2 regions of the Undibacterium sp. YM2 genome follow, and region 2 is predicted to be linked to the other one. Evidence: predicted binding sites of a transcription regulator. Region 2 holds the regulator's gene; the other holds the start of a gene.
The links. Region 2 encodes NrdR, which represses ribonucleotide reductase genes. Its sites were predicted from a motif close to CACNANATNTNGTG; they were not measured.
Positions count from the first base shown of each region.

Region 1: a site for NrdR is predicted at 3,041-3,054, ahead of UNDYM_RS04170 (ribonucleoside-diphosphate reductase subunit alpha). Genes of this name have one in related genera too.

Region 1 covers NZ_AP018441.1:904,746-912,581, forward strand. Annotated here, with positions in the region: gene UNDYM_RS04160 (PAS domain-containing sensor histidine kinase) at 1-1,074, shown strand, start outside; gene UNDYM_RS04165 (sigma-54 dependent transcriptional regulator) at 1,071-2,525, shown strand; gene UNDYM_RS04170 (ribonucleoside-diphosphate reductase subunit alpha) at 3,304-6,219, shown strand; gene UNDYM_RS04175 (ribonucleotide-diphosphate reductase subunit beta) at 6,299-7,468, shown strand.
Region 2 covers NZ_AP018441.1:1,535,113-1,542,948, reverse strand. Annotated here, with positions in the region: gene UNDYM_RS06860 (SDR family NAD(P)-dependent oxidoreductase) at 1-481, opposite strand, end outside; ZMP/ZTP riboswitch at 680-816, shown strand; gene glyA (serine hydroxymethyltransferase) at 906-2,156, shown strand; gene nrdR (transcriptional regulator NrdR) at 2,298-2,750, shown strand; gene UNDYM_RS06845 (type IV pilin protein) at 2,768-3,217, opposite strand; gene UNDYM_RS06840 (pilus assembly protein) at 3,236-4,750, opposite strand; gene UNDYM_RS06835 (hypothetical protein) at 4,747-6,186, opposite strand; gene UNDYM_RS06830 (PilX N-terminal domain-containing pilus assembly protein) at 6,876-7,451, opposite strand; gene UNDYM_RS06825 (PilW family protein) at 7,448-7,836, opposite strand, start outside.

The sequences.
Region 1 (7,836 bases), 630 kb from region 2:
CTGGGCGGTAACCTGAACAAGGACATGATAGGTGTGGAGCTGGGCAGTATTCCGGCTTTGCGTCCGATTGTTGAAGTTTTGAATAATATGCACGGGCGCTCCAGCTTGCCGGACCGTCGTAAGGAAGAAGAAATCTCCTTTGTATCAATACGCTGTTATCTCGACGATCCCAAGCCGGAACTCGGGGAAATAGCAGCCGATACCGCCACCAGAGAGCGCGTCGAGCGTGAACGCCCACATTTTGTGACGCACCTTAAGCTGCGCTTTGTTGCCATCAAAGCGGTTAATGCAGGTGGTTTCAGGGAGCGCAATGGCGGCTACACGATTATTTTCATGCAGGATGTGTCAGATATAGAAAATCAGGCGCAGCAACTGAAGTTGGCATCGATGGGACGCCTCACCGCAAGTATCGCTCATGAAGTGCGTAATCCCCTGTCGTCGATTTCTTATGCAGCCTCGTTGCTGAATGAAGACCTCGGGCACCCCGGGCAGGAAAACAAGCAGGCAAAACGTTTGCTGAAGATTGTTGATGATAATGTAGCACGCCTGAACCAGCTCATAGAAGATATCCTGAAGCTCTCACGCAAGGCGCAATCGGATGTGGAGCCATATCTGGTGATGGACCAGATTGAAGAAATGGTCAGGGATTTTATAGAAACACGTAACTTGCCCACTGATTTTATTGCGGTATTGAAAAACGAAAACTTCCTCGTCAACTTTGACCCCAGTCATTTGCGCGAAGTCGTCTTGAATCTTTTGTCGAATGCCATACGCTACGCCAGTGGGCAAACAGCCAGTATCAAACTGTTTGCCTGTATTAATAGTAGTGGCCGGCAAGAGTTGCATATACAAGATGATGGACCGGCAATTCCGTATGAAGTGAGGTCGCACTTGTTTGAGCCGTTTTACACTACTTCACGTATGGGCACCGGTCTGGGCTTGTATATGGCTAGGGAGTTGTGTTTGAATAACCATGCCTTGCTTGACTATGAATACCGGGTTGAAGAAACCGAAGCAGGAAAGACAGAGCCCAGTGGGCGTTTTGTAATTAATTTCTCTGGATACAGTGCATGAGTATGATAGAAGCTGCGGCCTGTCCCCGCATCCTGGTAGTGGATGATGAGGCGCACCTGCGCGAACTGCTGGAGATTACCCTGATCAAAATGGGGCTGGATGTCGATAGCGCAGAAACCCTGGCACTGGCCCGCGCCCATTTGAGCAAGCGTAGCTATGCACTGGTATTGACCGATATGCGTCTGCCGGATGGCTCGGGTATGGAGCTGGTGCAGGAAGTGAGTGCACTATATAAAAATACGCCCATTGCCGTGATCACTGCTTTTGGTAGTGCCGACAATGCCGTGGTTGCCTTGAAGGCCGGTGCTTTCGACTATGTATCCAAGCCAGTGGCGCTTGACCAGTTGCGCAAGCTCGTCAGGTCGGCCCTGCAAACCAATGAGGTTCAAAAAGTACAACTGGCGACTCCGGAAAAACTGAACGTCCCCGCCAGTTCTTTCATGATAGGCCAGTCGCAAGGCATGCAAGAGGTCAGGGCGCAGATCAGCCGTCTGGCACGCAGCATGGCACCGGTTATTATTACTGGCGAATCTGGTAGCGGCAAGGAGTTGGCGGCGCGCGAAATACACACCAGCAGTGCCAGGGCTGATAAACCTTTTATCGCTGTCAATTGCGGGGCAATTCCCGAGACCTTGATGGAAGCGGAATTCTTTGGTTACAGAAAAGGCGCATTTACCGGCGCTGCTGATGACAGGGAAGGCTTTTTCCAGGCTGCCAACGGCGGCACCTTGATGCTTGATGAAGTAGCCGACCTGCCTTTGCCCATGCAAGTCAAGTTACTGCGTGCCATACAGGAAAGGCGCGTGCGCAAGGTTGGTGCCACGGTTGAAGAGGCAGTCGATGTGCGCATTATCAGTGCGACCCACCAGAACCTGGCAATCTGCGTAGAAGAAGGGCGCTTCCGGCAAGACTTGTATTACCGCCTGAATGTCATTGAATTGCACTTGCCACCTCTGCGCGAAAGACTGGAGGATATAGTCGAGCTGTCGCGCAATATCCTCAAAAAACTGACTGGCAATGATGTTGATATGTCAGTAGAGGCAACTGATGCCTTGATCAGTTATGACTTTCCCGGCAATGTGCGTGAGCTGGAAAACATATTGGAGCGCGCAGTTGCCTTTGCCAATGATGGCTGCATAGAGGTCAGCGACCTGGCCTTGCGCGGAACCAGGAAGTTGCCTGAACTGCCTATAGCACAGCCGGTCCCGACCGCTATTATCAATAATCATAGCGATATTGTTCCTGAATTACCCGCTGTTACCACGCTGGATGTATTCTCTGCTCCAAGTTTGCCTTGCTCGCTGCCCGACTATCTCGAAAGCGTAGAGCGCGAAATGATACGCCGTGCCCTGCAGCAGACCCGTAACAACCGTACCCAGGCGGCAGAATTGCTGGGTGTGAGTTTCCGTCAACTGCGTTACCAGATACAGAAACTGAAGATCCAGGAGTAAATTATTTAGTTGTGTCTTTTAGTTGCATCTGTTGATGATGGCGATTCTGGCCGCATGCGTCCGGCCAATTGCCTGCTTGTAGCGTGATAGCTGCAAGACCACCATCAGTCTCACTTTCTTGATTCCATTGCCACACCCATTTTGGGAATCATTTGCCAGGTAATACCAGGCTCCGCTACTAGTGAGCTGTAACAGTGAAAATCGGAGTGCCTGTCATGCGCGCGACGATCATGGCTGCGTTGCAAATACTCGCGATAGCCCCGCTATCGCTGTGTTTTGCGTCTTGCCCTGATGCGCCGGGCGCATGTCCTTCACTTTCGATTCCACTGTTACAGTCCACTAGCATGAAATTAAATGTTAGTGCCCGCTCGCAGCGGCACTAACGCATTTCTGTGCTTTGCGAAAGTCAACACCTCGTACACATATTTACAGAAAAAATAATTCAATTAATTAAATAAAAAGCGGTTGCATATCGTCTGAGGCGGCACTAGAATTAGGGCAAATAAAAATTAGCGCACTAGATGTAGTGGTTTTCAGGATTTGTTTGTTTTCTTGCCTTGCTTCAATTTCCCTCACGTTTTGCAATTGAATTAGTGTCTGATGTAAACAAAATAAACCGGATTTGGCGAATGGCGCTTAGTCCGGCTGTTAGCTCTGCTGCACCTTATCTGCTTTTTGTTTAGTCGCTTAGTCATTTGACTGTTTAACCCATGACCTGCAAAGCTTTTGTTTTCCTTGAGCTTTGCAGGCAAAAAATAACACTGCATCCGGAGGATCAATGCACTCTTCTATTGAAATATCCACTTCGTCCAAGCCAGAACTGGGATCGGTTTTGAATGTAGCAGCTACACCTGCTGCAAACAGCCTGAATAGTTATAGCGAATACCGCATCATTCGCCGTAATGGTTCCGTGGTTGGTTTCGAGCCATCCAAAATCGCCATCGCCATGACCAAGGCGTTTCTGGCTGTGAATGGTGGGCATGGTGCAGAGTCCGCCAGAATCCGTGAACTGGTAGAACAACTGACAGCCAGCGTGGTTGCTGCTCTGCTGCGCCGCCAGCCAGCCGGTGGCACTTTCCATATAGAAGATGTGCAAGACCAGGTTGAACTGGCGCTGATGCGCTCAGGCGAGCATGATGTTGCCCGCTCTTATGTTTTGTATCGTGCCAAACGCATGGAAGAACGCCGTCGCGTCAATGATGCGCCTGGTCATGTCGATGCCGCAGTACCGCAATTGCACGTCATCGTTGACGGTCAGTCCCGCCCGCTGGATGTGGCAGAAGTGCGCAAGATGATCGCCGCTGCATGCCTGGGCCTCGACAAGCTGGCTGATCCAGATGCCATCCTGGCCGAGACTTTGAAGAACCTGTACGACGGCGTACCGGTAGAAGAATTGTATAAATCCGCCATCCTGGCTGCCCGTGCGCTGATGGAAAAAGAACCTGCTTACAGCCAGGTCACGGCACGTCTGCTCCTGCATACAGTCCGTAAAGAAGTGTTTGGCAAAGAAGTGGCGCAACAGGATGCGGCAGCAGAATACCTTGATTACTTTCCCAAGTTCATCAAGAAGGGTATAGAGGCCGACTTGCTGGATGCCAAGCTGGGCCAGTTCGACTTGAAAAAACTGGCAAATGCCCTGGTTGCTGACCGTGATCTGCAATTTGGTTATATTGGCCTGCAAACTTTGTATGACCGCTACTTCCTGCACGTACGCGGTACCCGCATAGAAATGCCTCAGGCTTTCTACATGCGTGTCGCGATGGGCTTGTCCCTGAATGAAATTGATCGCGAAACCCGCGCCATAGAATTTTACAATCTGCTGTCCAGCTTTGACTTCATGAGCTCGACACCTACCCTGTTCAATTCCGGCACACAACGCTCACAACTGTCTTCCTGCTACCTGACCACGGTTGCCGATGACCTCGATGGTATCTACGAAGCCATCAAGGAAAACGCCCTGCTGGCAAAATATGCCGGTGGCCTCGGTAATGACTGGACGCCAGTACGCTCGCTCGGCGCGCATATTAAAGGCACCAATGGCAAATCCCAGGGTGTTGTGCCTTTCCTCAAAGTTGTCAATGACACGGCAGTCGCTGTTAACCAGGGCGGTAAACGCAAAGGCGCGGTGTGCGCCTACCTGGAAACCTGGCACATGGACATCGAAGAGTTCCTCGACCTGCGCAAAAACACCGGCGACGACCGCCGCCGTACCCATGACATGAATACTTCGAACTGGATTCCTGACCTGTTCATGAAGCGCGTCATGGAAAAAGGCGACTGGACTTTGTTCTCCCCATCCGATGTACCTGATCTGCATGATAAATTTGGTAAGGCTTTCGAACAGGCTTATGTCGCCTATGAAGCAAAAGCAGCCAAGGGCGAACTGACGCTGTCCAAAAAAATCCCGGCGCTGGACCTGTGGCGCAAGATGTTGTCCATGCTGTTTGAAACTGGTCATCCATGGATCACCTTTAAAGATCCTTGCAATATCCGCTCGCCACAACAGCATGTTGGCGTGGTCCACAGCTCGAACCTGTGTACAGAAATCACCCTGAACACCAACGACAGTGAGATCGCGGTATGTAATCTCGGTTCAGTCAACCTGCCTGCCCACATGAAAGACGGCAAGCTGGATCACATTAAATTACAAAAAACTGTGCGTACAGCGATGCGTATGCTGGATAACGTCATCGACATCAACTACTATGCAGTGAAGAAGGCGCGCGATTCCAATCTGCGTCACCGTCCTGTCGGTATGGGCATCATGGGTTTCCAGGATTGTCTGCACATGATGCGCATCCCTTACGCATCGATGGATGCCGTACAGTTCGCTGATACTTCCATGGAAGCCGTCTGCTATTACGCTTATTGGGCATCGACGGAACTGGCTGAGGAACGTGGCCGTTACAGTTCTTACCCTGGCTCTTTGTGGGACCGTGGCATCCTGCCGCAAGATTCCCTGAAGATGCTGGCCGAAGAACGCGGTGGTTATCTGGAAGCTGACTTCTCGGAAACCATGGACTGGTACCCACTGCGTGACCGCATCAAGAAATTTGGCATGCGCAATTCCAATTGCGTGGCGATTGCGCCGACTGCAACAATTTCTAACATTATTGGCGTGGCTGCCTGTATCGAACCGACTTACCAGAACCTGTATGTGAAGTCGAACCTGTCAGGCGAGTTTACCGAGATCAATGAACACCTGGTGCGCGATCTGAAAGAGCGCGGCATGTGGGATGAAGTCATGATCGCTGACCTGAAATACTTTGACGGCAGCCTGGCTCGTATCGACCGCATCCCGGAAGATTTGCGTGCTCTGTATGCAACTGCATTCGAAATCAGCCCATCCTGGCTGGTCGAGGCGGCTGCGCGTCGTCAGAAGTGGATAGATCAGGCACAGTCCCTGAACATCTACATGGCAGGCGCATCCGGCAAAAAACTGGACGAGACCTACAAACTGGCATGGTTGCGTGGTTTGAAAACCACTTACTACCTGCGCACCATAGGCGCGACACACACTGAAAAATCCACCAGTAAAACCGGTGCATTGAATGCGGTGGCAGTGGATGGCAATGGTGGTGGTTATGCTGCAGCACCTGCTGGCATCGGTGCGGCAGCACAGGAAACGGATGGTCCGGCCTGCATGTTGCGTCCTGGTGATGCCGGTTTCGAAGAATGTGAAGCCTGCCAATAAGACATACAAGTTTGCAGGGAGCAGCATGACTGCTTCCTGCCGTAAGAATAAGCTGTTACAAAAAGTAAGGAAATAAATAATGTTATCTTGGGATGATGAAGTCAAGCCGGCAGCTCCGGCACCACGTCAGGTCACTGGCCAGGATTTGCAGCCTCGTCTGCAGACTCAGGATGTTGCCCTCAACCCTGCGCTGGTCAGCAAGCCAGTGCCGGTCGCTGCAGAAGATGTGGCCCGCCGCGTGAATGCTGCCGACAAGCGCATCATCAACGGTACTACCGACGTCAATCAACTGGTTCCCTTCAAATATAAATGGGCCTGGGATAAATATCTGGCAGGCTGCGCCAATCACTGGATGCCACAAGAGATCAATATGCAACGTGATATTGAACTCTGGAAAGACCCAAATGGTCTGACAGAAGATGAGCGCCGTTTGGTAAAACGTAACCTTGGTTTCTTTGTGACCGCCGATTCTCTGGCTGCCAACAATATCGTGCTCGGCACCTACCGCCATATCACGGCGCCGGAATGCCGCCAGTACCTGTTGCGCCAGGCATTTGAAGAAGCTATCCATACTCACGCTTATCAATACATCGTTGAATCGCTGGGCCTGGATGAAGCAGAAATCTTCAATGCCTACAATGAAGTCGATTCCATCCGCGACAAAGATCAGTTCCTGATTCCTTTCATTGACGTGCTGACCAATCCTGAATTCAAGACCGGCACCACCGAGGCAGACCAGACTTTGCTCAAGTCTGTGATCGTATTTGCCTGCCTGATGGAAGGCCTGTTTTTCTATGTCGGCTTCACGCAAATTCTGGCGCTTGGCCGTCAAAATAAAATGATGGGCGCGGCTGAACAATATCAATACATCTTGCGCGATGAATCGATGCACTGCAATTTCGGGATCGATTTAATCAATACAATTAAGATGGAAAATCCACATTTGTGGACGCCAGCATTTCGCGATGAAATTAAATCGTTGTTTTTGCGTGCTGTGGAGTTGGAATATCGTTACGCAGAGGATACAATGCCGCGTGGAGTGCTCGGTTTGAATGCGCCTATGTTTAAAGGTTATTTACGCTTCATCGCAAATCGCCGCGCACAACAAATCGGTCTTGAAACGCTGTTCCCTCAGGAAGAAAATCCTTTCCCTTGGATGAGTGAAATGATAGACCTGAAAAAAGAGCGCAACTTTTTTGAGACACGTGTGATTGAGTATCAAACTGGCGGAGCCCTCAACTGGGAATAAGCTGAACAAGCAATCGCCAAAATCCGGATCAGGGATTGCTGATCAAGTAGTGCGGGTAGTTTGATTGAAGTTTTGATGTGATGTTGAATTTGGGGAGGGAGACCCCAGATGGCAAACACAGACACAAAGAAATCATCAAATCAGAAAAACGCCGCAAGCTGACAGCGTCCCTCAGGATTGCTCAGATTTGCACAAGATGTAAAACGCGAGAGGCCTCACCAAACTGAATGGACAGTCATAGACAACATTGTTTTGAACTGTTAGTGCCGCAATACCTGGCTACACTGGGTATTGTGGCTATTGGTTTTTGTATTTCGCAAAAGAATACCGGCGTCTGCAATTAATGCAGGCGTTTTTGGGTTTGCCGC
Region 2 (7,836 bases):
AATTGCGGGTGAACTGATCGACAAAAGCCTTGGTCGCGCCATACACGTTGCCACCTGGATAAGGTGTTTCGCCAGCCACAGAACCTATATTGATGACCGTACCGGTACCACGCGCGACCATGTCTGGCAGGATGGCTCTGGTAACGGTGACCAGGCCCTTGGTATTGGTGTCTATCATGGTATCCCATTCATCCTGGGACGCCAGATGTGCAGGCTCTGTACCCAGGGCCAGGCCGGCATTATTGACCAGCACATCGATATTTTTCCATTCTGCTGTCAAACCAGCCAAAGCCTGTTTGATGGAATCTTTGCTGGTCACATCCAGCGTGACTGGCAACAAGGCAGCGCCAAGCTCTGCCTGCAAGGCGTCCAGCCTGTCTGTTCGGCGTGCGGCAGCAATGACTTTATGCCCTTCACGGACAAATTTGCGGGACATTTCTTCACCAAAACCTGAACTTGCACCTGTAATCAAGACGATCATGCTGAATTCCTTCATTTTTTGTGGGTAATTTGCCTAGCTGACGTTTGCAGCTCTGAAGCATACTATTTTAAGTGGTTTTGCCATCCAATATCGGGAAGCTAAAAATTTCAAGGCAATACTTGTGTGAAAATTAATTTTTGCCATACCACTGCTGGCACTTGCCCATTCAAACGCCATCACGTAAAATCCTTGCACCATTTCATCTCACGTGACTGGCGAAGTGGCCATATCTGCCCTGTTAGACGGGCAAGCATCCTGGCCCAAGATGGAGTTCCATCGGGAAGCGTGAGATTTCGGAGTCTATCTGACTCCAGCCGTGCGCCTGGGTAGCCTGATGGTAAAAGCAATGAGGCTGCCCCTATCCGTTTCAGACACCTCATTAACAACAATCATTGTTTATTAACAGGAATAATCAGGAACCGCCATGTTTGCAAAAAATCATACCCTCGCCAACGTAGATCCAGAACTGTTTGCTACGATACAAAAAGAAAATGTCCGTCAACAAGAGCATATCGAGTTGATCGCCTCTGAAAACTATTGTTCCCCTGCCGTCATGGAAGCCCAGGGCTCCCAGTTGACCAACAAATATGCTGAAGGCTATCCAGGCAAGCGCTACTACGGTGGCTGCGAGCATGTGGATGTGGTCGAGCAACTGGCGATTGACCGACTGAAACAATTGTTCAACGCCAATTTCGCCAATGTACAGCCTAATTCTGGTTCACAAGCCAACCAGGGCGTGTTCTTTGCCTTGCTGAACCCAGGCGACACCATCATGGGCATGAGTCTGGCTGAAGGTGGTCACCTGACCCACGGCATGCCTTTGAATATGTCTGGCAAATGGTTCAATGTGGTCTCGTATGGCCTCAATGAGCAAGAAGATATCGACTACGACGCCATGGAAAAACTGGCACGTGAAACCAAGCCTAAACTGATCATCGCTGGTGCTTCTGCATTTGCCCTGCGCATCGACTTTGAGCGCTTCTCCAAGATCGCCAAAGAAATCGGCGCTTACTTCATGGTGGACATGGCCCACTATGCTGGCCTGATCGCTGCGGGTGTCTATCCTAACCCTGTACCTTTCGCTGACGTCGTCACCTCCACCACTCACAAGAGCCTGCGCGGCCCACGTGGCGGTATCATTTTGACGAATGATGAAGCAATCGCCAAGAAGATCAATTCTGCGATTTTCCCTGGTTTGCAAGGTGGCCCGTTGATGCATGTGATCGCTGGTAAGGCAGTTGCTTTCAAAGAAGCACTGACACCAGAGTTCAAGGCTTATCAGGAACAGGTCGTCAAGAACGCTGCTGCGCTGGCAAATACCCTGACTGAACGCGGCCTGCGTATCGTTTCTGGCCGTACAGAATCCCACGTGATGCTGGTGGATTTGCGTCCTAAAAACCTGACAGGTAAAGAAGCCGAAGCCATCCTGGGTTCTGCCCACATGACTTGCAACAAGAACGGTATCCCGAACGATCCGCAAAAACCGATGATCACTTCCGGCATTCGTCTCGGCAGCCCGGCTTTCACAACCCGTGGTTTCAAGGAAGAGCAAGCAGTTAAAGTGGGTAACCTGATTGCTGACGTACTCGATAATCCGCATGATGCAGCGACGATAGAACGCGTGAAAGCTGAAGTCAAACAATTGACAGATGCATTCCCGGTTTATCAAGCGTAATAGATTCATCAAGCTTAAGAGATTCAAGCAAAGCAAGGCTTAAGTATCAGGCAGCACAATAAAAAGCCACTCGCTTGAGTGGCTTTTTTGTATCATCAAATTATAAAATCAATTATAAAAACCATTGGAGCACTATACGTCATGAAATGCCCTTTTTGCCACAACGATGATACCCAGGTCATCGACACCCGTGTTTCAGAAGAAGGCAATGTCATACGCCGCCGCCGCCGCTGTGCCGACTGTGACAAGCGTTTTACCACCTATGAGCGTATAGAACTGGTGATGCCCGTCATCGTCAAGAAAAACGGCAGCCGCACAGAGTATGAAACCGCCAAACTGCGCGCCAGCCTGATGCTGGCATTGCGCAAGCGCCCGGTATCTGCCGAAGCTGTCGAGACAGCCATACAGAGAATAGAAGAAAAATTATTGTCCAGCGGAGAGCGCGAAGTCATGTCCGGCCACCTGGGTGAACTGGTCATGCGCGAATTGAAACGCCTCGACAAAATCGCCTACATCCGCTTCGCTTCTGTCTATAAAAGCTTTGAGGATGTATCCGAATTTGCCGAGGCGATACAAGAGGTCAGGAAGAGCTAAAGCTCCTCCCGGTTTTATTACTTGGTCCAGCAGGTATCTACAGATAAAGTATTGCCCACATTCGATCTTGCACCACTTTCATTGATCGCATAAGTGCCACAGCCATCTGCGGCCATCCTGCCACCAGCCCGCGGTACGGCACGAACGCTAAAAGTAGTCGCAGTTGGTGCTATCGTGAAACTGATGTCATAGTCAATATTACTACCCGTAGCACCTACCGGGCTCACCAGCATAGGCAGGGCAACCGGGGTGTTGTCGCGCATTTTGTCATAACGATCATTCGCAGTCATGAAGCTCTGCATGAATTGCGCATTTTGCGTTAGAACAGAACGCGCGTCCGCACGTCGGCTACGTCTGACATTATCGGTATATGCGGGGACAGAGATTGCCGCCAATATCCCCAAAATAACGACCACAATCAATATCTCTATCAGAGTAAAGCCAGCTTCCGATTTCTTAATTAACACTTGAGCACCTCTATGATTTTAATCAGTACGCAATATCTGTTTCCAGATACGTCTGGTCGGGTTGTAACTTGGAACAATAGCTGTGGCACGTGTTCCATTACCGGATAAACCCGCACCAGACGATTCCGGTTGATAAATAATTGCCGACGGACCATTTTTCAGCAACGTAGATCCAAAGGTCAGACCACCCTGCTTACCAGCAATAATCGCATCTGCAGAAGTCACTTTATTATCTCCAGTCGTATCAAACGTGGGGTAAGGGAAAACATTACCGTTGATGGCATTCAAAATAAATGTTGTTGACTTACCGTCTGAAGAACAAGTATCTACAGCACTGGCTGGAATAATAGTGGTGAACACTATCTCATCAAAGAATATTTGCGGATCTATGGTCAGACGTTCACCTGTACTCAAGTTCAAATCCATATACCAGCCACGTTTACTTGTCCAGTCAACCGTTTCATTACTAACCGCGTAAGCATTGGAACCAGACCAGCTCAAGGTTCGTTTTTGCAGTGCAGACTGACTACCTGAGATGGAGGTTGGAGAACTGACACTAGGTACGCCAGTTTGATCCCACACTCCATACAGAGATTGAACATCGGTATTCAAAGCATCTTCAGTTTCGTAAATTTTACCTGTGCCAAACAGCAGCATCATCCCACCTTTACTATGTGGAATCATATCAGGCTGGACTGTGATTGGCTGTGCGACTCCACCAATTTTTGCCTGAAATAAAGGTGAGCCAGAAAATGCAATCGTAGTGCCTGAACTCTTTACATCAAATTTCCACAAATTACCCAGCAAATCACCAGCAAAGATGGCTTTAATAGTTGCATCAGAGCCAACAATCAATTTTGGCGTAGCCAGTCCATTAGGTGTCGTCGCATTTCCCACACCAGTGTCTATTTTGGTAACCGCGCCGTCGGTAAGGCGAATGATGAACAGCTGCGCGCGCTTTGAAAAACTCTCGTAGCCATTCCCCAGGATAGCGACCCAGTCGCCATTTGGCATACGGCCAATTTGGGGAGTACCAATCGTATATCCCAACTCTGGTTGCGTTGTGGAATTAATTTCCCAAAGAATCTTGTCTGCTCCGAATGCAGGGAGTGTCGGCACAGTAATATCCATGGCGAAAACAGCTCTCCCACCAGCACCAGTCGTACCAACCAAAGCTGTCTTCCAACCATTATCATAGTAGTCGCCTACGTTGGGCGTACCATCGACAAAGAATCTGTGTCCATAAGTTGTACGTGACAACAATGGCAAATTGCTCATAACGGCTTTGGGAACATAAGCAAACTCCTCAACGCCTGTTGTGCCATTAATGGCATGTAACATACCATCGTTCGAACCTATGTACACCATGGGTGTGCGATTATATTTTGTCAGCAAATACCCCCCGTAACTACCTTTGCCAGGCGTGCTGGCTGGCAAATAACTATAGCCACTGTCCTCACCTTCTTTCACGTATTGTGGAGCCGAGTTCACAAAATCACCGAATGGTACTGTGCGTGGGCGAAGACGGTTCAAATCCGGCCCCCAATAATGTAATTGACTATATTCTCTCCAGTGACGGTTGTCGCAGGATAGGTACTAGCCTCAGTATCAAAATAGGGCTTATCTGTAGGAGCTAAATTAGAGTAATTAAAGACTCTACCTTTTATGGCCGGATCAATATAAGTAAATACTCTATTTTGTCTGGTTAAAAAATCAGGGACCGTCGCAGTCCAGCCAGTCCCTGTAATGACGCCGTTATCATCCAATAATCTTTGTACCAATTGACCTGACCAGTCAGACGTGCGGTAAGTCGAAGTAAAGATACTACTACCTGCACGCACGGTATTACTGGAAGTGCCAACAGCCGCAGCATCGCCGACACGCTCTGCTATCGTGTTCAAAGAAGAATCAAGTGCTGCTGCAAACTCCGTAGGATTGGATGCACTAAAGTACTTACCACGGGAATTAACAGCGGCATGCCACAAATCGTCAATCTGATTGGTGGAACCATCTGGCCAGACTTTGGCACCACTCGTCAAGGCAGGCAAATCAGTGCTTGGATCCAGCGTGCCTTTGACACCCAAACCCACTGTGAACTGCGTCAGATGTTGCCAAAAAGCTGGGTCAGCCGATGTGGTTGGTACATTTTTCTTCGCTGCTGGCCAATCTGGACGCAAATCATTTGCCCAATAATAAAAGGCTATATCTGCAAGCGTATTACTAAAAGTATCGGTGTAGGGTTTAGCGGGTGTGTATTGATAAGTTGATCCATCTGGCCGGGTGATTGTTGGGCCATTGGCACCATCATAGTTACCATTGCGCCCACCTCCTGCAGCCGTACCATTCCAATAGCCATCAGTCATTAAGATATTATAATTTTGGCGGCAAGTTAATTGCGTTGAGGCCAAACCGACACCAGAAGTCGTTTGCCATGGGCCAGTAATTGACGTGTCTTTGAAATATTGACCAACCTCATCAACAGCCTTGCGCAATGGAGTACCCGCAGCTGGCATTCTTTGCTTGTACAAAGTATTCAAGAAATTGGTTTTATTGGCGGCACTGAAGTCATTTGAGACCTTGTTAATGACAGTGCCATTGGTATTAATGGTACCAAATCCAACGCGGATCGTAGAATTTTGCTTGGAAAAAGCCTGGCCACTGCCGCCGCGCGCGGTCAGAATACGGGATCGGTGATATTGGAACCAGTTGGCAAAATTCTGCAGTTCTTCAGCTACTGTACAAGCGGAACCAACGCAGTCTGTGCGTGCTGCCGCCTTCGCAGGAAAAACTGTCCCTGTCTTGATTTCATAGCGATCGAAGCAAGCCAGCGTGGACTTGTTACATCCTGAGGTACCTTTATAGACATAATAAAGTGCAGGGAAAATCGTTCTGCCATTAGTGTTGTACGATTTAGCGTCATCAGCCAGCCATCCATAAGCGCCGTTGGCATAAGTCTGATTAACTGACAAATTAATTGCATTGGTATTTGTTCCACCACTAGGCGCAACAGGGTTATAGAGGGCTGACAGGGGTTGGCGGGCGCCATCAGGCCACCATTAGGGTCTGCCCAAGGCTGATACAAAATCTTGGGATCGTAGTACGCCTTGTTAATATCAGAAGAACGCCAGCGTGCAACAGTAATATTATGATTAAAACCTACAACGACAGCATTCGAGATACCATAATCGCCTGCGCCGCCGACGTTATACACATTGGCTGGCTTGGGAAATACATTGGTAACCCAGCAGGCTCCTCCAGTTTCGCAATAGTCGTCATAACCTGTGCCTGTAACATCCCCATTACCTGTCCGGGGAATATCATCTGGCATCATTTCCCACATCATTGAACCTGAATCATCCAAGGTATAAAAAATATTAGGTGGCACATTGGGCTTCACCAGTGGTGGAGCGGTTGATATTGTCGCGTATGCCAAGCTCGGTGCAATTAATTGCCCAAGCAAAGAGCCAATCAGACACACAGTTAGCGGTTTATTTATTTTCTTCATGGTCTTCCCCTGAATGTTCATTCTTCTGCTGCCGGTAGCCATTTACCATACCATTGGATTTATAGTGATCAAATCTATTGAGACTAAAACATCAATGTTTGGCAAAAGGGCCCGTTGAGTAAAATCGACACGATATGCATCACAAAATGTCGCTTATGTTGCTGAACCTATATATAAAGTCACTTGCAACCAGATCACTGAAAGGTTTGAACTCCCTTCCCCTCTGGCAGTAATCACATAGTTAGTCTGGTGACGAAGGTCATTGGCTCCCTCATTTGATGCACTATTTGAAAATGAGGCATTACTCCCAGGTATTGGTACGAACCATTCTTCAATCATGCACTCTGGCTGATTAGTCACATTTGGAACAGTGTTTGCCGGTAAACGATAACCTTTAGTCGCCCAGTTTGCCTTCGTTGCCCAGAGTACAGGGGGAGGGTTAAGGTTGCTGGCCTGTACATATAAATTGATGGGAATGTTATTCACAGTCCTGTCCAGGCCAGCTGGCAACACACCACCTTTATTGGTAAGCTCAAAATCTTTCTGACAATATCGCAAAGCAGTTTCTGCAGCTTGAAATGCGAGATTTTGCTCCCTGATACTGCGCGCAAATCGCTCTTCCTGAGTAGCACGTCTCACCGCTGTAATCGCCAGCATCGTCAGGACCAAAAGAAAAATCATGGAAGTAAGCATCACAAATCCGCGTTGCGATGAGTAATTTCTTATCATAAAGTTCTCCCATTCGTGCGGCCACGCAAAGAAATGACACTAGAAAAAGCCGCATATAATCTTTTGTCAGTTGCTGTGACAAGATTGCCGCTACAGTCACGATATTTTTGTGCTGTTGGCGTAATGTTATCGTTAGCAGATCGCATCACTAGACAAACCCTCGCAGAAAGTACTTTAAAGAAGCGGTTCGACATAAGTGTCCAGGTTTCAGCGGGGATCCTATCTGGATCCTTAACTTGATAATCTGGCATGGGTACCGTTGTTGCAGCATCTGTCAACTGCGCCGCAGTATAAAAACCATCAACAGATTGATTGTCATCCTGATCGTAACCATAGGTTACTTTCATATCAACAACGTTATCTGCAATAGGTTGTCCAGGTAAAA